Regions from separate parts of the Geodermatophilus sp. CPCC 206100 genome, predicted to be linked through region 1. Evidence: riboswitches for the same ligand, from Rfam matches in the RefSeq annotation. Region 1 holds a riboswitch; each other region holds the start of a gene.

Region 1 (4,494 bases):
GCCAACAGCAGCCCGGACGAGGACTGGGCCGCCGTCGTCGTCATGGGCGCCGTCGACGACGTCGTCACCGTGGCCGTCGGCGACGAGCTGCGCCGCTACCGCAACCACGACACCGCGCGGCTCGTGGAGCACGTCGGCCGGGTCGGCGCCGACGCGCTGCTGAACCTCCGCTACGGGCTCCTGTTCCTCCGCTCCTGGCCCCGGGAGTCCCACGCCGCCTTCTCCGTCCAGCCCGCCGGCGACCTGCCGCAGCCCTGCCGGCCGCGGTAGGCCGTCCCCCGTCCGGGGGAGAGCAGCAGCTCAGGCGGGGTGTTTGCCAGGAAGCGGTCCCACCCTGGGCCCGTGGCCGGACGCCGTCCCCTCCGAGACCACCGGCTCCGCCGGGGTCTGGCCGCGCTGTGCGCCGCGGCGGTCCTGGCCGGGTGCGCCGGCCACGCCGCCGGCCAGGACGTCGACACCGCCTCGGTCCGGAGTTCCCCGACCGCTGAGGTCGTGCCACCCCGACCCGTGGCCCCGGCCGTCGACGCGGTCCGGGTCCTGACCGACGTCACGGCCGCGGCGGCCGGCGCCGGCGGGACGGTCACGGTCGCCGTCCAGGACGCCGACGGCCACCAGCTCCTCGCCGGCGGCGACGCGGGCGCACCCGCCTACACCGCCTCGCTGGTCAAGGTGGTGGTGGTGACCCGGCTGCTCCAGCTCGACCAGGCCGGCGCCGTTCCCCTCGACGAGAGCGACCTCGAACGGGCCCAGCGCGCCATCACCGACTCCGACGACGACGCGATGAGCCTGCTCTGGGACCGGTACGACGGCGCCCGCCTGGTCACCGACCTCGCCGGCGAACTCGGCCTGACCGGCACCGCACCGCCGGCGATCGCCGGGCAGTGGGGGCAGGCGACCACCACGGCGGCGGACTACGCCACCGTCCTCCGCCGGCTCCCCGAGCTGCTCGACGCGGAACGCGCCGGGCTGCTCACCGGCTGGCTGGGATCGGTCGCCACCACCGCCGCCGACGGGTTCGACCAGCGGTTCGGGCTGTTCGGCCGGGCCGGCGTCAAGCAGGGCTGGATGTGCTGCGTCGACGGCCGGCGCCAGCTGCACTCGGCGGGCGTGCTCCCCGACGGCCGGGTGGTCGTCCTGCTCGGCGACTTCCCGACCTCCACGACCTGGGACCGGGCCCGCGCCGCGCTCGACGGCGCAGCGGCCGCCGTTCTCGCCGGCATCGGCTGACCGTGCCCCGGCCGCTCGACGAGCGGCCGGGGCACCGCGGCGTCAGGCGACCCGGCGAGCGCCGGCGTAGCTCGGCATCGAGTCGAGGTTGACCACGGCGACCGGCTTGCCGGCCGTCGAGGCGTGCACCATCTGGCCGTTGCCGATGTACATGCCCACGTGCGAGACGGGGCTGTAGAAGAACACCAGGTCACCCGGCCGGAGGTCGCCCTTCCCGACCGCGGCCCCGAACGTCGACTGCGCCCGCGAGGTGCGGGGGATCGAGACGCCGGCCGCCTTGTACGAGAAGGAGGTCAGGCCCGAGCAGTCGAAGGAGTTGGGACCGGTCGCGCCGTAGACGTAGCGGTCGCCCACCTGGGCGAGAGCGGTGTCGACGGCGGCCTGGGCGGTGCCGTTCGGCGCGGCGGCCGGAGCGGCGGCGACGGCGGCGGTGGCGGCGGGGTCACCCGCGTCGGCCGAGGCCGGCAGGGGGGTGAGGGCGATTCCGGCACCGGCGATGGCGGCGACGGCGATCCCGCGGAACGTGCGACGTGCAGAGGGCGTGCGTGTAGTCGTCATGGACGACGGGTTCTCCTGTTCTCCACGGCCGCCTACCGGGTTAGCTGACGGGTTCGGGCGGGGGAGTCGCCCGGCGCGACGGATCGCGCTTCACCCCAGGGATCCAGGTGGGTCCCCGGTCCGGGCATCGGTAGACGACCGATGCCTGGTTCGGCGGGGTCCGGCGGGTGCCGCTCCGGGAGATGGGCGGCGAGGGGGCCCGCGAGACCGGGCAGAACGCTAAGAAGGCGCGACGAGCGTCGCCAATCGGGGTCGATGACCTGGCGACCGCGCCGACCTCGCCGCGACTCGCCGTCGTCAGCAGCGGGGACGACGGAGCGTGAGGAGCGTTTCCCCAGCGTCCGTGCTGGTCAGGAGATTTCCACGACTTGACCTGACCCCGGGGTGCCGCCACGGTGCGTCACCGGCGGGCGACCGCGAGCGCTGGGATCCCGGGTGATTGACCCGGCCGTCGGGCGGGCAGGGAAGCAGGCAACCCCAACCAGGAGGAGCAGTTCGATGGCAGGCATGATCCGCAAGCTCGTGGCGTCGGGGATCGCGGCGAAGGTGCTGCAGGAGGCCCGCAAGCCGCAGAACCAGGCCAAGATCAAGGAGTTCATCGCCAAGATGGGCGAGCAGAACAAGAAGGGCGGCGGCGGCAAGGGCTACGGCCGCGGCCCCGTCCGCTGACGCCGTGACCGGACGCAGCCCCGCTCGAGCTCCGAGCCGGGGCCGCGTCCGGTGACCGTGCTCCGCATCGCCGTCCTCGACGACCACCAGTCCGTCGCCGCGGACTTCTGCGACTGGTCCCGGCTGCCCGAACCGGCCGAGGTCACCTACCTCGCCGACCCCGCGCCCGACGAGGACGCCCTCGTCGCCCGCCTCCGGCCCTTCGACGTGCTCGTCGCCATGCGCGAGCGCACGCCGTTCCCGCGCCGCGTCCTCGAACGCCTCCCGCAGCTGCGCCTGCTGGTCACCACTGGCCGGCGCAACGCGGCCATCGACCTCGCCGCCGCGGCCGACCTCGGCATCCCCGTCTGCGGCACCGGCTCGCACGCGCCCGGCACCGCCGAGCTGACCTGGGCGCTCATCCTGGCGGTGGCCCGGCACGTCCCGGAGGAGGACGCCGGCATGCGCGCCGGCGGCTGGCAGACCACGCTCGGCACCGACCTCGCCGGCGCCACACTCGGCGTCGTCGGGCTCGGCCGGCTCGGCGCGCGGGTCGCCCGCATCGGCCGCGCCTTCGACATGGACGTCGTCGCGTGGAGCCAGCACCTCACCGACGAGCGCGCCGCGGAGGTCGGCGTGCGACGGGTGGGCCGGGACGAGCTGTTCGCCACAGCGGACGTCGTCACCGTGCACCTGGTCCTCTCCGACCGCACCCGCGGGCTGGTCGGCCGCGCGGAGCTGGCGCGGATGAAGCGCACCGCGATCCTGGTCAACACCTCCCGCGGGCCGATCGTCGACGAGACCGCCCTCCTCGCGGCCCTCCGCGAGGAGCGCATCGCGGGCGCCGGCCTCGACGTCTACGACCGCGAGCCGCTGCCCGCCGAGCACCCGCTCCGCCGCGAGCGGCGCGCCGTCCTCACGCCGCACCTCGGCTACGTCACCCGCAACACCTACGAGGTCTTCTACGGCGAGGCGGTCGAGGACGTCGCCGCGTTCCTCGCCGGCTCGCCCGTCCGCGTCCTCCGCCCGGAGTGAGCGCCTAGGGCCGGCCGGCGTGCGGGACGTCGACCTCGGTCGCCACCAGCACCGCCTCGCGCACCGGCGCGCGGTTGTGCTCGTAGAAGTCCGGCGCGCAGCACATCAGCAGGGTGCGGCCGTCGTCCCCGCCGAGCATGCAGGCGAAGACGCCCAGCCCGGACGGCGCCGCCACCTGGTCGACCACCACGCCGCCCGGCGCGAGGCGGACCACCCGCGCGCCGAGGCCGTCGGCCGCCCAGATGTGCCCCTCGGCGTCGAGGGTGCAGCCGTCGGGGGCGATCACCAGTTGGCCGAGCACCTCCTCGGTGGTCCGGCCGGTCACCTCCGGGCCGAGCGCCGCCCACACCCGGCGGTTGGACAGCGTCCCGTCCGGGGTGAGGTCCCACGCGGTGTACCGGTTGCCGAACGTCTCGCCGACGATCAGGGTCCCGCCGTCCGGGGTGATCACCGAGCCGTTCGGGAACTGCAGGCCGTCGGCGACCACGGTGACCGTGCCGTCCGGGTCGACCCGCTTGAGCGTCGCCGGCGCCGCGTCGTCGCCGGCCATGAGGTCGAAGCCGAAGTCGCCGACGAACACCTGCCCCTGCTCGGTGACGACCAGGTCGTTGAGCGAGCCGCTGCAGTGCTCGGACAGGTCGGCGTGGGTGGACAGGACGCCGTCGGCGAGGCGCAGCACGCGGTGGTCCTTCATCGACACGACGACCATCGACCCGTCGGGCAGCCAGCCCAGCCCCGAGGGCTGCTGCTCGACCTCCGTCACGACCGTCTCCGCGCCGTCGGCGGTCACCCGGCTGACGATGTGCCGGTAGAAGTCCGACACCCACCAGGTGCCCTCGCGCCAGCGCGGGCCCTCGAAGAACCCGCCGCCCTCCATCACGGTCCTGAGCTGACGATCTGCCATGGCGGGACGCTAGCGGCAGAGTGAGGCCGTCACCCCCCAGACCGAGGAGACCCATGACCGTCATCGCCGTCGTCGGGGCCACCGGCCAGCAGGGCGGCGCCGTCGCCCGCGCCCTCCTGGAC
Region 2 (4,494 bases), on a different contig from region 1:
GCGCAGCACGAGCTCGGTCTCGTCCACGGACGCGGCCAGCTCGTCCTCGGGACCGAGCGGGGTCTCGGCGGTGGCGAACAGCCCCTCGAGGGTGGCCCGGACCGACGCCCCGCGTTCGGCGCAGCCGGCGGCGACCAGCCGTCCCCGGCGGACGACGGACAGCTGCCAGCCGCCCTCGAAGGCCGGCCGCGCCAGCACCAGTTCGGGGACCGCCGCCAGCGACTCGAGCCGCTGCCGGCGGCGCACCGCCCGCACGAGGACCGCCACGCGGTCGCGGAGGACGGCAGCGTCCTCGTAGCGCTCGTCGGCGGCCAGCCGGTCCACCCGGGACAGCAGCGGTGCCAGCAGGGCCCGGGGGTCGGAGGCGACCGCCGCGCGCAGGACGTCGGCGATGCCGGCGTACTCGTCGACCGACTGGGCGCCGGTGCAGGGCGCTCCGCAGCGCCCCATGCCCGCCAGTGCGCAGGCGGTGCCGAGCACCCGCACCGACAGCCGGCCGGTGCACTGGCGCAGCGGGAGGGACTCGTGGATGGCGGCCACCGCCGCGTCGGCCGCCCGCCGGTCCGGGAACGGCCCGAGGAAGACCCCGGCCCCCGGGCGCACCCGGCGGACCACCGACAGCCGCGGGAAGGGCTCCTCGGTGAGGCGGACCCACAGGGCGCGTTCGGGGAAGCGGGAACGGCGGTTGTAGCGCGGCTTGTGCTCGGCGATCAGCCGCAGCTCCCGGACGGCGGCCTCGAGGTCGTGGGCGCAGGAGATGGTGTCGACCCGCTGCGCGAGGGCGACCATCTCGGTGATCCGGCTGCGCTGCTCGCCGGCACCGAAGTAGCTGCGGACGCGGCTGCGCAGGTCGCTCGACGTCCCGACGTAGAGCGGCTCGTCGCGGGGCCCGCGGAAGAGGTACACGCCCGGGCCGGAGGGGACGCCGTCGGCCAGGTGCCGCTTGCGCAGCCGGTCGGGGTCGACCTGGCGGGTGAGGCCGGTCAGCTCCTCCAGGGTGGAGACGCCGAGCGGGCCCAGCCGCTCGAACAGCCCGTGCAGCACGTCGACGGTGGCCCGCGCGTCGGCCAGGGCGCGGTGGCAGGGCTCGCTGGCGGCGCGGAAGTAGGGCGCCAGGGTGGCCAGCTTGCAGTTGGGCACCTCGTCGCGCGTGAGCAGCCGGCGGGCGAGGACGGCGGTGTCGACCGAGGCAGCGGCCGGCCAGGCGATGCCGTTCTCCGCGCACGCGGCCTTCAGGAAGCCGAGGTCGAAGGGGGCGTTGTGGGCGACGAGGACCGCGCCGCGGGCAAACTCGAGGAAGGCGGGCAGGACCGCGCCGATGCGCGGGGCCGCGGTGACCATCGTGGTGGTGATTCCGGTGAGCACGCTGATGTAGGGCGGGATCTCGCGGCCCGGGTCGACCAGGGTCTGGAACTCGCCGAGGACCGCTCCGCCGCGCACCTTGACCGCGCCGATCTCGGTGATCGCGTTGTCCTTGGGAGACCCCCCGGTGGTCTCCAGGTCGACGACGACGAACGTGACCTCCGCCAGCGGGGTGCCCAGCTCCTCGATGGTGGCCTGCTCGTAGCGCGGCAGCCCGGCGGCGGCTCGTGCGACTGTCCCGGCGGCGATCCCGGCCGGCCGGGCGGGGGAAGAGGGCACGGGGCGGACGCTAGGTCGGGGGAGTGACAGTCCCGGGGACGCGCGCCGGGCGGACGCTGGATCCCCCGGGGCCCGCGGTGCGCGACCGTCCGGAACTGTCGGTGCCCGTCCCTAGCGTGCTGCTCAGACCGGTCGGGGCCAGGGACGGCCCCCGCGACCAGGGCCGGTCAGCAGAGGAGTGGGTTGATGTTCATCGACTGCGACACCTGCACCGCTCGCGGCACCGGCTGCACGGACTGCGTCGTCACCGTGCTGCTGGGGGCGCCACCGGGCTGGCAGGGGGCCGATCCCACCGTGGTGCCCATGACGGCGCGCGCCCAGACCGCCGAGGACGTCGTCGTCCCGGCGCCCGGCGTGGTGGTGGAGTTCGACGAGGTCGAGCGCCGCGCCGTGCGGGCGCTGGCCGAGGGCGGCCTGGTGCCACCGCTGCGCCACCAGGCCTCGCCTCGCGGCACCGGAGACCGGCGGCGGCGCACCGGGTGAGCGGGCGCAGGCAGGTCCCGTCCGGCGCTCCGCGAGCGGCGCGCGGGGAGCGGGGCGGCGCGCCGGGCCGGTGTGGGAGTTCCCACAGTCCACGCGGCCCTCGTTTGTCACACCTGCACCACGTCCGTACGGTGAGCCGGTCCGGCCGGGAGGTCGTCACCCGTACAGAGGTGGCCTCGGCCGGTCACCGCCGAATCGCCCGACGCGCTCCCTGGCGTCGAGGGTGAACCGGGGACCCACCGCAGCACTGGGGTGAGTTCTCGCGTGCGCCGGTCCGCCGGAGCACACGCGCCGGCCCGCCGGCACGCAGAGATAGGGCACGTCTTCCCAGCCCGAACCCGTCAGCTAACTCGGTAGGCGGTCGCTGAGGAAGAAACGGAGAGCCGCCGCCCGTGGCGACCCCTCACCCTGCCCTGGGGCATGCCCCTGATCCGCTCCACCCCGACCTCCCGGTCACCTCCCGCCGCCCCACCACCGCCGGCCGCCTCGGCCGCGGGCTCGTCGTGGGAGCCACCGCCAGCCTGGCCCTGACCCTGCTGCCAGGGACGGCCACCGCCGATCCGGAGCAGGCGGGCAGCGCCGCGCAGGCCGCCCAGCTCGTCGCCCGGGCCGGCCACGAGCTGGAGGTCGTCAGCGAGCAGGTCAACGAGGCGCGGGAGACCCTCGCCCAGCGTGAGGCTGCCGCCGCCGACGCGGACCGTGTCGCCGCCGAGGCCGACGCCCGGCTCGGCGCGCTGGACGGCCAGATCCGCCAGGTGGCCCGCGCGGCGTTCACCGGCGGGAGCCTGTCCGAGTTCGACCTGATGACGACCAGCGACTCGGCCGACGACTTCGTCTCGCAGCTGGCCACGCTCGACGCTCTCGCCGGGCACGCCGGCGACGTGCTGGCGCAGGTCGCCGAGTCGGCCACCGCAGCCGAGCGGGCCCAGGCCGACGCCGATGCTGCGGCGGCGGCCGCCCGCGGGGCCCTCGACGAGGTCACCGCTCGCCAGTCCGGGCTCGAGGCGGACATCGCCGACTACCGGGGGCAGTACGCCGCCCTGTCCGCTCCGCAGCAGCAGCAGGTGCAGACGGCCCACTCCGGCCAGCCGGTGGCCGCCGCGGCACCGGCGCCCGCGGCCAGCGGTGCCGCGCAGGCCGCCGTCGACACGGCGCTGGCGCAGGTCGGGGATCCCTACGTCTGGGGCGCCGGCGGCCCCAACTCCTTCGACTGCTCCGGGCTCACCCAGTACGCCTATGCCGCGGCCGGCGTCAGCCTCCCGCACTCGAGCCGCATGCAGTCGACCATGGGCCGGGCGGTCTCCCGCGCCGACCTCCAGCCGGGAGACCTGATCTTCTTCTTCAGCCCGGTCAGCCACGTGGCGATGTACATCGGCAACGGGCAGATGGTGCACGCCTCGACGTCCAGCCAGCCGGTGAAGGTCGTGGGCGTGGACTCGATGGGCGGCATCACCGCCATGCGCCGCCTCGTCTGAGGACGGACTCCCTGCAGGGCCCCGCCGTGAGCCTGCGAGCGGTGGGGGGCAGAGGGTCCCGCCTCGGCTCCTGGCCCGGTCCGGGCCCCGCCGTGAGCCTGCGAAGGGTGGGGAACGGGGTCCCGCTTTGGCCCTTGGCCCTCTGCAGGGGCCCGCCGTGAGCCTGCGAAGGGTGGGGAACGGGGTCCCGCTTTGGCCCTTGGCCCTCTGCAGGGGCCCGCCGCGAGCCTGCGAGCGGTGGGGGGCAGGGGGTCCTCTTAGGATCGGCCGGGTGAGCGCCCGCCGGGCCGCGCTGCTGGTCGCGGGTGTGTTGGGGCTGGCGCTCGTCCTGGTCATCGCCCTCCGGACGCCGTGGACGGTCCTGGCCGAGCCGACCGGCGGTGCGACGCCGGTCCGCCCCGGCGCGGGCGTGCCCGCCGCCGTCGTCGACCGCGCGGAGTCCTTCGCTGCCGCACTGCGGCCGGCGTCGCTGGCCTCCCTCGTGCTGGGCCTGACCGTCTCCGCGGTCCTGGCGCTGACGCCGCTCGGCGCGCGACTGGTCCGGGCGGTCGCCCGGCCGCTGGGCGGGGGTTGGGCCTGGCAGGTCCTCCTCGGCACGCTGGTGCTGTCGCTGCTCGGGCGGCTGGTGACCCTGCCCCTGTCGGCCTACGGCGAGGTCGTCCGGCACCGGTACGGCCTCTCGACGCGCAGCTGGCCGCTGTGGGGCCGGGACGTCGCCGTCTCCACCGCCATCGACGCGGCCCTGACCGCCGTGCTCCTCCTCGCCCTCGTCTGGCTGGCCCGGCGCGCACCGCGGAGCTGGTGGGCCTGGGCCTCCGGGGGTGCCGCCGTCCTGGTGCTGGTGGGCACGTTCCTCTACCCGGTGGTCGTCGAGCCGGCGTTCAACAGCTTCCAG
Region 3 (4,494 bases), on a different contig from region 1:
CGGCGAGCTCGGCGGCCAGTTCGTCGAGCGGCAGGTCGAGGGCCTGGGCGAGGGCGGCCACCGTGAAGAACGCTGGAGTCGGCACCCGGCCGGACTCGATCTTGCGCAGCGCCTCCAGACTCACCCCGGAGGCCGCGGCGACCTCCGCGGGCGGGCGTCCACCGCGTGCGGCGCGGAGCAGCGCGCCCAGCCGACGGCCGCGTTCGCGCTCCTCGGGGCTCAGCGGGGGGCGCACCATGGCCGTGATACTAATACCGGGATAGCTGTACCGGCCCGAGGAGGGATCGTCGTGATCGAGCTGCGCACCCCCGGGGAGCTGGACGCCATGCGCGCCGCGGGAGCGGTCGTGGCCGACATGCTCGCCGCCGTCCGGGCCGCGGCGGCACCCGGCGTCCGGCTCAGCCAGCTCGACCAGGTGGCCCGCGACGTCCTCGCCGACGCCGGCGCGACCTCGCCGTTCCTCGGGTACGCGCCGCTGGCCACCACGCCGCCGTTCCCCGGGGTGGTCTGCCTGTCGGTCAACGACGTCGCGCTGCACGGCATCCCGACGCCGCAGGAGCTCGAGGACGGCGACCTGCTCAGCGTGGACGCCGGCGCGACGCTCGACGGCTGGGTCGGGGACTCGGCGATCACCTTCCCGGTCGGCACCCCGCACCGCGAGGACCTCGCCCTCGTCGCCACCGCCGAGCGGGCGCTGGCCGCGGGGATCGCCGCGGCCGTGGTCGGCAACCGGGTCGGCGACGTCTCGGCGGCGATCGGCGCGGTCGGCCGGGCGGGTGGCTGCGGCATCAACACCGACCAGGGCGGCCACGGGGTGGGCCGCACGATGCACGAGGCGCCGCACGTCCCCAACGAGGGCCGGGCCGGCCGGGGGGTGCCGCTGCGGGCGGGGCTGGTCATCGCGATCGAGCCGTGGTTCCTCGCCGGCGGCACCGACGACTACCGGGTGGACGCCGACGGCTGGACACTCCGCAGCGCCGACGGCAGCCGGGCCGCACACGTCGAGCACACCGTCGCGGTCACCGAGGACGGCCCGCGCATCCTCACCGCCCCGCGCTGACCGAGGGCTCGCTCCGCAGCGCGAGCCCGCGGGTCGGCGGCGGCCGGCCGGGGCTGCGCACGGTCGGACCCGCGCTGCGTGCGTCACAGTCGGCTGCCGCCCACGGACCTGACCAGCGGACCCGGACGGAGAGCGGCCGGTGTGACGGGCGTCATGGCGACAGTGCACATAACGAAACGTAATGTTTTGGCTGCGCTCAGCGAATCGGAGCGCGGCGCCGGTCCGCCAAACCCTGCCCACCGGTCGTCCACCAGAGCACTCAGGGCAGGGGTGGGGGACCCACGTACACGGCGCGCAGCTGCGCGCCTCGGGGTGAAGCCGCGAACCGCGGCCGGGCACCGATCGCCCGAACCCGACAGCTGACCTCGCCGGCGGTGATCGGAGATCACCCATGTCCAAGCACCGCGCGCCCCGTTACGTCCGCACCAAGAAGGCACTCGCCCGTGTCCCCGTCGCGACGGGCGCCACCGTCGTCGGGCTGGGCGTCCTCACCTCTCCCGCACAGGCCTCCACCACGCACGACTGGACCGGCGTCGCCGCCTGCGAGTCCGGCGGGGACTGGAGCATCAACACCGGCAACGGCTACTTCGGTGGCCTGCAGTTCAGTCAGTCGACCTGGGCCGCGTTCGGCGGTACCGCCTTCGCGCCCCGCGCCGACCTGGCCACCCCCGCCCAGCAGGTCGAGACGGCGGAGAAGGTGCTCGCCGGTCAGGGCGTCGGCGCCTGGCCGACCTGCGGCAAGCGCCTGACCGACGGCACCACCCCGGCCGCGCTGGCGTCGACCCCCGCGCCGGCGCCGGAGCAGCCGGCTGCCGAGCAGCCGGCTCCGGCGCAGCCCGCCGCCGAGACCGCCGAGACCGCCGAGACCTACGGTCGCCACGCCGCGGGGGGCGGCGACTACACCGTCCGCCGCGGCGACACGGTGGCCAAGATCGCGGCCGCGCACGGTGAGCGGTGGCGCGAGCTGTACCAGCGCAACCTCGACGTCATCGGGAGCAACCCCAACCGGATCCTCCCGGGCCAGGTGCTCGAGGTCGCCGGCGACGAGCAGGTCGCCCCGGCCCCCGCCCCGGCCTCCGCTCCGGCTCCGGCTCCCGAGTCGGGCACGGTCGGCAACTCGGCGCCGGCTCCGCAGGCGGCGACCGCCCCCGCTCCCGAGGCCGCCCCCGCTCCGGTGGCCGCCGCGGCTCCCGTGGCCGCCCCGGCTACGGCAGTCGCCAAGATCACCAACAGCGCCGGCGCGGTCAAGCCGCAGGCTCAGGCCGCCGCCGACGCGGTCGTCAGCAACGTCCCCGGTGCCGCCGGCATCACCATCGGCGGCACCCGCGCCAGCGCCGTCGACCCGCACGGTCACCCGTCGGGCCTGGCGCTGGACTACATGGTCGCCGACGCCGGCCTCGGCGACGCGATCGCGCAGTACCAGATCGAGCACTGGGACGAGCTCGGCGTGGAGTACGTCATCTGGCAGCAGCGGATCCTGACCTCGCCGACCGGTTCGTGGAAGGCGATGGAGGACCGCGGCAGCGCCACGGCCAACCACTTCGACCACGTCCACGTGAACTACCGGGCGGCCTGAGCACGCCGCACGGCTGGTCCGCAGCGCCGACGGCCCCGTCCCTCCGCGAGGAGGGGCGGGGCCGTCGTGCTGCCCGGGCCGCGCCGCCTCGCGGAGGAGCCCGGGTCAGACCCGGGTGCCCCGCTTGTGCCACCCGAGCGCGGCGGTGACCAGGAAGAACAGCAGCCCGACGACGGCCAGCCAGAACAGGCCCTTCACGACGGCCCCGATGACGGTGATCGCGAGCCAGACGACCAGCAGGAGTCCGAGGAGGCGGAGCACGGTGATCTCCCGTCGACGAGCCCGACATCCAACGGCTCGACCCTAGGGGGTGCCCTCGTCCCTGACGACACCCCGCGGGCCGGCCGCAGCCGTTCCCGAGGCCGCGAGGCGAGGGCGCTGGTTGGATCGGGCGCATGGGCTTCCGAGCGTCCGACGACCGCTACGACTCCATGACCTACCGGCGCACCGGCCGCAGCGGCCTGGACCTGCCGGCGGTCAGCCTCGGGCTGTGGCACAACTTCGGGGACGACGTCCCGTTCGAGCGGCAGCGCGCGATCCTGCGCCGGGCCTTCGACCTGGGCATCACCCACTTCGACCTGGCCAACAACTACGGACCGCCCTACGGGTCGGCGGAGACCAACTTCGGCCGGCACCTCGCCGACGACTTCCGGCCGTACCGCGACGAGCTGGTGATCTCCACCAAGGCCGGCTACGACATGTGGCCCGGCCCCTACGGCCAGGGCGGCGGCTCCCGCAAGTACGTGACCGCGAGCCTGGACCAGTCGCTGCGCCGCATGGGCCTGGAGTACGTCGACATCTTCTACTCGCACCGGCCGGACCCGACCACGCCGCTCGAGGAGACGATGGGCGCGCTGCACTCCGCCGTCCGGGCCGGGAAGGCCCTCTACGCCGGCATCTCCAGCTACGGGCCGCAGGACACCGCGCGGGCCGCGGCGATCCTCGCCGACCTCGGGACGCCGCTGCTGATCCACCAGCCCTCCTACTCGATGCTCAACCGCTGGATCGAGACCGAGGGCCTGCTCGACGTGCTGGCCGACGTCGGCGCCGGCTGCATCGCCTTCTCGCCGCTGGCCCAGGGGATGCTCACGACCAAGTACCTCGACGGCATCCCCGAGGGGTCGCGCGCCAGCCAGGGCAAGTCGCTGTCGACCGACCTGCTCACCGAGGAGGCGCTGACCCACGTGCGGGCGCTCGACGGCATCGCCCGGGAGCGCGGGCAGGGCCTGGCACAGATGGCGCTGGCCTGGGCGCTGCGCGACCCGCGGGTGACCACGGTGCTCATCGGCGCGAGCAGCGTCGAGCAGCTCGAGCTGAACGTCGGCGCCCTGGCGCATCCGGCCTTCAGCGACGAGGAGCTGGCCGCCATCGACCAGCACGCCGTCGACGCCGGCATCGACATCTGGCAGGCGCCGCGCACCGGAGGAGCCTGACGACGGATCAGCCGCGGCCCTCCACGAGTGCGGCGAGGCGGTCCAGGGCCGACGTCCAGCCGGCCTCGTTGTCGGCCGCGGAGACCCCGCGGGGCAGCCCCTCGTGCACGGCCACCAGCAGGGTGCCGTCCTCGGTGTCGGCGAGCGTGACCGTCATCGTCATCTCGCCGCGCAGGTCGGGGTCGTCGGTCTCGAACTCGTCGACCTCGACCACCGTCTCGTCGGGGACCAGCCGCACGAAGCGGCCGGTGTAAGTGTCGGTGGAGGCTGTCGTCTTGCCCGTCTGCCCGGTCGTCTCGTAGGTCAGGGAGACCCGCACCGTCCCGCCCTCGCGCGCCTCCCACCGGTGCACCCGGCTGGCCATCCCGTGCGGAACGCGCCAGCGGGCCACCGCCCCGGGGTCCAGGAGGGCGCGGTACACCGCC
Region 4 (4,494 bases), on a different contig from region 1:
CCGATGCCCACTCCGAGAGGACCCGACATGACCACGACCAGGCCCGACCCGGCGACGTCGGAAGCCGAGCGCGCCCGCATCCGGGCGGCCCACCTGCGGCCGGCCGGCGAGCGCCCCGCCTCGACCGCGCGCGGGCTGCACCACACCGCGCTGATCAGCAGCGACGTGGAGCGGACGGTCCGCTTCTACCAGGACGTGCTGGGCTTCCCGCTGACCGAGCTCATCGAGAACCGGGACTACCCGGGCTCCTCGCACTTCTTCTTCGACATCGGCAACGGCAACCTCCTCGCCTTCTTCGACTTCCCGGGCCTGGACGTCGGCCCCTACGCCGAGGTGCTCGGCGGCCTGCACCACATGGCCATCAGCGTCGAGCCGCGGCACTGGGAGGAGCTGGTGCGGCGGCTGACCGACGCCGGCGTCGCGCACGAGGTGCACAGCGGGGTGTCGGTCTACTTCCGCGACCCGGACGGCGCCCGCATCGAGCTGATCGCCGACCCGCTGGGTGAGATGTACGGCACGCACGTCCTCTGAGCCGCCGGGGTCACGGCCGGCCGGATCCGTCGCGGCCGGCCGCGACCACCTCGGCGAGGGTCGCGCCGTCCCGCGCCACCCACGCGCGGCCGTCGTCGGTGAGCACGACGGGGGGCTGCAGGAGCCGCGGGTGCTCCGCCAGCAGGCCGGATCCAGGCGTCGGCATCGCGCGCCGTGTCGCGAAGGCCCAGCTCGCGGGCCGGCGACTCGGACATCCGGGTGACCTCCCACGGCTGGGGGTCGAGGGCGCTCAGCGCGGCCCGCAGCTCCGCCTCCGTGGGCGGGTCGCCCAGGTAGCGGCGCACCGTGTGCTCGACGCCGGCCGCCTCGAGCTCGTCCCGGGCGGTGCGGCACCTGGAGCAGGACGGGTCGAACCAGACCTCCACGCCGCCACGCCAGAGCCCGCCAGCGACCCGGGTCACCCGGTCGACTCGCTGCCGGCGATTGTCACAACTGCATAACGACGGTTACCGTGGGTGGTGTCCGGCGGTGTCACGCCCCCACCCGGGGGAGTCCGAGCGGACGCCGCCGAGTCGCCCTCCGGGGCGAGCCGGGGACCCACCGCAGTACTGGGGTGAATCCCGCCCGGGCGCGTCCCGGCCGGGTAGGGCTGCTTCCCGCCCGAACCCGTCAGCTAACTCGGTAGGCGGCATCGGGAGAAACGGAGAGCCGCCGGATGGCGCCCTCGGTCACTGCTGCGCGACCCCGCTCGGCCGGGCACGGCAGGACCCGAGGCCGCCCGCGCACCTGACCGCCCGCGGCCGTCCCGCCGCCCGCCGCCGCACACCCCCGAGCGCTGCTGTTCAGCCGGCTCCCGCCGGTTCCCCCGTGTGCTCGGCCGGCCGGCCCCGACGACCGTGGCCCCTGCTGCCCGCATCCCCCCGCAGCCGACCGTTCTCCCCGGTCCTCCTGCGCCCGCACCCCCGGAGCACCCACCACCCATGGACACCCGCACGACCCCGTCCGGCCGCGCTGCCCGCTCGCGCCGCCGCCCGCCCTCCTCGGTCCGCCGTCCCGGCCTGTACCTGGGCGTCGCCGCGGCCGGCGCCGTCCTCGTCCACGTCGTCGTCGGTGCCGAGCCCGCCGCCGTGGCCGAGGCCGGCGCCACGGAGTCGGTGAGCGTCGCGCAGGAACTCGGCCTCTCCGCCTCGGCGGGCCCGGTGGACCTGACGCGCGACCTCCAGCCCCTCGAGGACCTCGCGGCCACCCGCAGCACCCGCGAGGACGCCCAGGTGGCGGCCGCGCAGGTCCAGGCGGCCGCCGACCAGGCCGTGCTCGACCGGCAGCGGGCGGAGGCCGAGGCCGCCGCCCGCGCCGCGGCCGAGGCCGAGGCGGCCGCCCAGCGCGAGGCCGCCGAGCGGCAGGCCGCCGAGCAGCAGGCCCAGGCACGGGCCCAGGCCGAGGCGCAGGAGCAGGCGGCGGCCCCCGCGGCCGCCGCGCCGCCCACCGCCGCGCGGGCCTCCACCGCGGCCGCCGGCGCGGTCGCGAAGATCACCAACTCCGCCGGTGGGGTGAAGCCGCAGGTGCAGGCCGCCGCCAACGCGGTCGTGAGCAACGTGCCCGGCTTCGCCGGCAACACCATCGGCGGCACCCGCGCCAGCGCTGCCGACCCGGGCGGCCACCCCTCGGGGCTGGCCGCCGACTACATGGTGGGCACCGACGCCGGCCTCGGGGACGCGGTCGCGCAGTACCACATCGCCCACTGGGAGGAGCTCGGCGTGGACTACGTCATCTGGAAGCAGCGGATGCTGAGTTCGCCCGGCGGCGCGTGGAAGGCGATGGCCGACCGCGGCGGCGTCACCGCGAACCACTTCGACCACGTGCACGTCAACTACCGCGGCTGACCCGCCGGTCGGCCGCCGTCCGGAGGACGGCCTAGGGTCGGTTCCCATGCCGACGACGCCGGAGCAGCCGACCGCGGGGACGGTCCGGGACCTCGGGCTGCCCACCCGGGCGGTCACTGCCCTGACCCGCGCCGGGATCACCCGCGCCGACCAGCTGGCGCGGCTGACCCGGCGGGACCTGGCCGGGATCGACGGGCTGGGCGCCGGCTCCATCGCCGCCATCCGGCTCGTCGTCCCCGAGCCGCACCAGGACGGCGCGCCGTCCCGCTCCCCGGAGGACGACGCGGAGTCGCCCCGGGCCCTGCCGATCCCGTCGCTCGAGTCCCTGCGGGCCCCCCGCGGGCGCACGACGGTCGACCTGATCGTGCCCGCGACGCCGCCCCGCGACCCCGCGGTCTGGCCGGCTCCGCCGCCGCCGCGGCCTCCGGAGTACGCGGACCTGTGGCGCATCGGCCGGCGGGTCGCCGGCTCGGTCGCCGGAGCGCCCTGGCGGCTGGCCCGCGGCTCGGTGCTCGTCCCCGTGCGGCTGGTGGCGCGGCTCCTCGGGCACGGGCGCTGAGCGGTCCGGTCACGGGTCCGGCCGCCCCGCGCATCGGTGTCGTCGGCGCCGGCATCGTGGGCCTGGCGGTCGCCCGCCGGTTGGCGCAGCTGCGGCCGGACGCGCGGATCACCGTCGTCGACAAGGAAGCCGACGTGGCGGTCCACCAGACCGGCCGCAACAGCGGCGTCGTCCACGCCGGCCTCTACTACCCGCCGGGCTCGCTCAAGGCGCGGCTGTGCACCCGGGGCCGGGCCCTGCTGCGCGAGTTCTGCGCCGAGCACGGCCTGGTCCACGACGAGTGCGGCAAGCTGGTCGTCGCCCGGCACGCCGGGGAGCTGCCCGCGCTGGCCGAGATCGAGCGCCGGGCCACCGCCAACGGGGTGCCCGGCCTGCGCCGGCTCCCGGGGAACGCGCTGCGCGAGGTGGAGCCGGAGGCCGCCGGGGTGGCGGCGCTGCACTCGCCGCACACGGCCATCGTCGACTTCCGGGCCGTGGCCCGGGCCATCGCCGGGGAGCTCCGGAGCCAGGGGCACGAGGTCCGGCTGGGCTTCGAGGTCACCGGCGTGCGGCGGGAACCCGGCGGGGGAGTGGTGCTCCGCTCCGGGGAGGCCGACCTCGCCGTCGACCGGCTGGTGGTCTGCGCCGGGCTGCAGGCCGACCGGGTGTCACGCCTGGCCGGTGACGCGGCGGGCCCGGCCATCGTGCCGTTCCGCGGCGAGTACCTCCGGCTGGTCCCGGAGCGCCGCTGGCTGGTGCGCGGGCTGATCTACCCGGTGCCCGACCCCCGCTACCCGTTCCTCGGCGTCCACTTCACCCGGCGGGTGGACGGCGGGGTGGACATCGGGCCCAACGCCGTCCTCGCGCTGGCCCGGGAGGGCTACCGCTGGCGCGACGTGCGGCTCGGCGAGCTGGCCCGGACCCTCACCTGGCCGGGCACGCGCCCGCTGGTCCGGCGGCACTGGCGGACCGGCCTGGCCGAGGTCCACGGTTCGGTGTCGCGGCGGGCGTTCGTGGCCGCGGCGCGGGCGTTCGTCCCCGCGCTCACCGACGGCGACGTCGAGCGGGCGCCGGCCGGTGTCCGCGCCCAGGCCGTCGACCGGGACGGCACCCTCGTCGACGACTTCCGCATCCACCGGCTCGGCTCCGTCGTGACCGTCCGGAACGCGCCGTCCCCCGCGGCCACCTCCGCCCTGGCCATCGGCGAGTACGTGGCCGACCGGGTGCTCGCCGGCGACGCGGACTGACCCGCGTCCAGGAAGCCCACGGGGCCGTGCCAGCCGCGGCACAGGCTGCGCGCGCAGGCTGCTCCCGAGGCCGGAGACGCCGGCCCCGGACGAGGAGACCCTGTGCGCAAGAAGCTCGTGATCGCGGCCACCGCCGGCGCGCTGACCCTCACCGGCCTGGCCGTGGCCGTGCCCGCGCTGGCCGACGCGGATCCGGCCGAGGGCACGTCGTCCTCCCGGCTCGACCGGATCAGGGACGCCCTGTCGGGGCTGGTCGGCAACGGCTCGATCACCCAGGAGCAGGCCGACGAGGTGGCCGGCACCCTGGCCGCCGCCGACCTGAGCGGGCACGGCG

Evidence for each region. A riboswitch is a leader RNA that binds a small molecule or an ion and turns the genes downstream of it on or off. The one in region 1 is predicted to bind cyclic di-AMP.
Region 2: linked by a shared signal. The riboswitch ahead of PGN05_RS12040 (C40 family peptidase) and the one ahead of PGN05_RS15090 (C40 family peptidase) in region 1 are both predicted to bind cyclic di-AMP.
Region 3: linked by a shared signal. The riboswitch ahead of PGN05_RS21080 (transglycosylase family protein) and the one ahead of PGN05_RS15090 (C40 family peptidase) in region 1 are both predicted to bind cyclic di-AMP.
Region 4: linked by a shared signal. The riboswitch ahead of PGN05_RS13360 (hypothetical protein) and the one ahead of PGN05_RS15090 (C40 family peptidase) in region 1 are both predicted to bind cyclic di-AMP.

The regions. Positions count from the first base shown of each region.
Region 1 covers NZ_JAQISV010000030.1:35,339-39,832, reverse strand. Annotated here, with positions in the region: gene PGN05_RS15100 (hypothetical protein) at 1-270, shown strand, start outside; gene PGN05_RS15095 (LppW family protein) at 343-1,227, shown strand; gene PGN05_RS15090 (C40 family peptidase) at 1,270-1,785, opposite strand; cyclic di-AMP (ydaO/yuaA leader) riboswitch at 1,799-1,932, opposite strand; gene PGN05_RS15085 (hypothetical protein) at 2,284-2,454, shown strand; gene PGN05_RS15080 (D-2-hydroxyacid dehydrogenase family protein) at 2,506-3,468, shown strand; gene PGN05_RS15075 (SMP-30/gluconolactonase/LRE family protein) at 3,473-4,372, opposite strand; partial or broken gene PGN05_RS15070 (NmrA/HSCARG family protein) at 4,426-4,494, shown strand, end outside.
Region 2 covers NZ_JAQISV010000021.1:61,422-65,915, reverse strand. Annotated here, with positions in the region: gene PGN05_RS12050 (DEDD exonuclease domain-containing protein) at 1-1,641, opposite strand, end outside; gene PGN05_RS12045 (hypothetical protein) at 1,828-2,124, shown strand; cyclic di-AMP (ydaO/yuaA leader) riboswitch at 2,303-2,500, shown strand; gene PGN05_RS12040 (C40 family peptidase) at 2,628-3,599, shown strand; gene PGN05_RS12035 (M48 family metallopeptidase) at 3,871-4,494, shown strand, end outside.
Region 3 covers NZ_JAQISV010000050.1:34,132-38,625, reverse strand. Annotated here, with positions in the region: gene PGN05_RS21090 (helix-turn-helix domain-containing protein) at 1-238, opposite strand, end outside; gene map (type I methionyl aminopeptidase) at 290-1,060, shown strand; cyclic di-AMP (ydaO/yuaA leader) riboswitch at 1,299-1,449, shown strand; gene PGN05_RS21080 (transglycosylase family protein) at 1,452-2,636, shown strand; gene PGN05_RS21075 (hypothetical protein) at 2,742-2,897, opposite strand; gene mgrA (L-glyceraldehyde 3-phosphate reductase) at 3,032-4,069, shown strand; gene PGN05_RS21065 (SRPBCC family protein) at 4,077-4,494, opposite strand, start outside.
Region 4 covers NZ_JAQISV010000023.1:99,762-104,255, reverse strand. Annotated here, with positions in the region: gene PGN05_RS13370 (VOC family protein) at 28-531, shown strand; gene PGN05_RS13365 (hypothetical protein) at 542-697, opposite strand; cyclic di-AMP (ydaO/yuaA leader) riboswitch at 1,048-1,195, shown strand; gene PGN05_RS13360 (hypothetical protein) at 1,473-2,375, shown strand; gene PGN05_RS13355 (DNA-directed RNA polymerase subunit alpha C-terminal domain-containing protein) at 2,422-2,934, shown strand; gene lhgO (L-2-hydroxyglutarate oxidase) at 2,931-4,160, shown strand; gene PGN05_RS13345 (hypothetical protein) at 4,263-4,494, shown strand, end outside.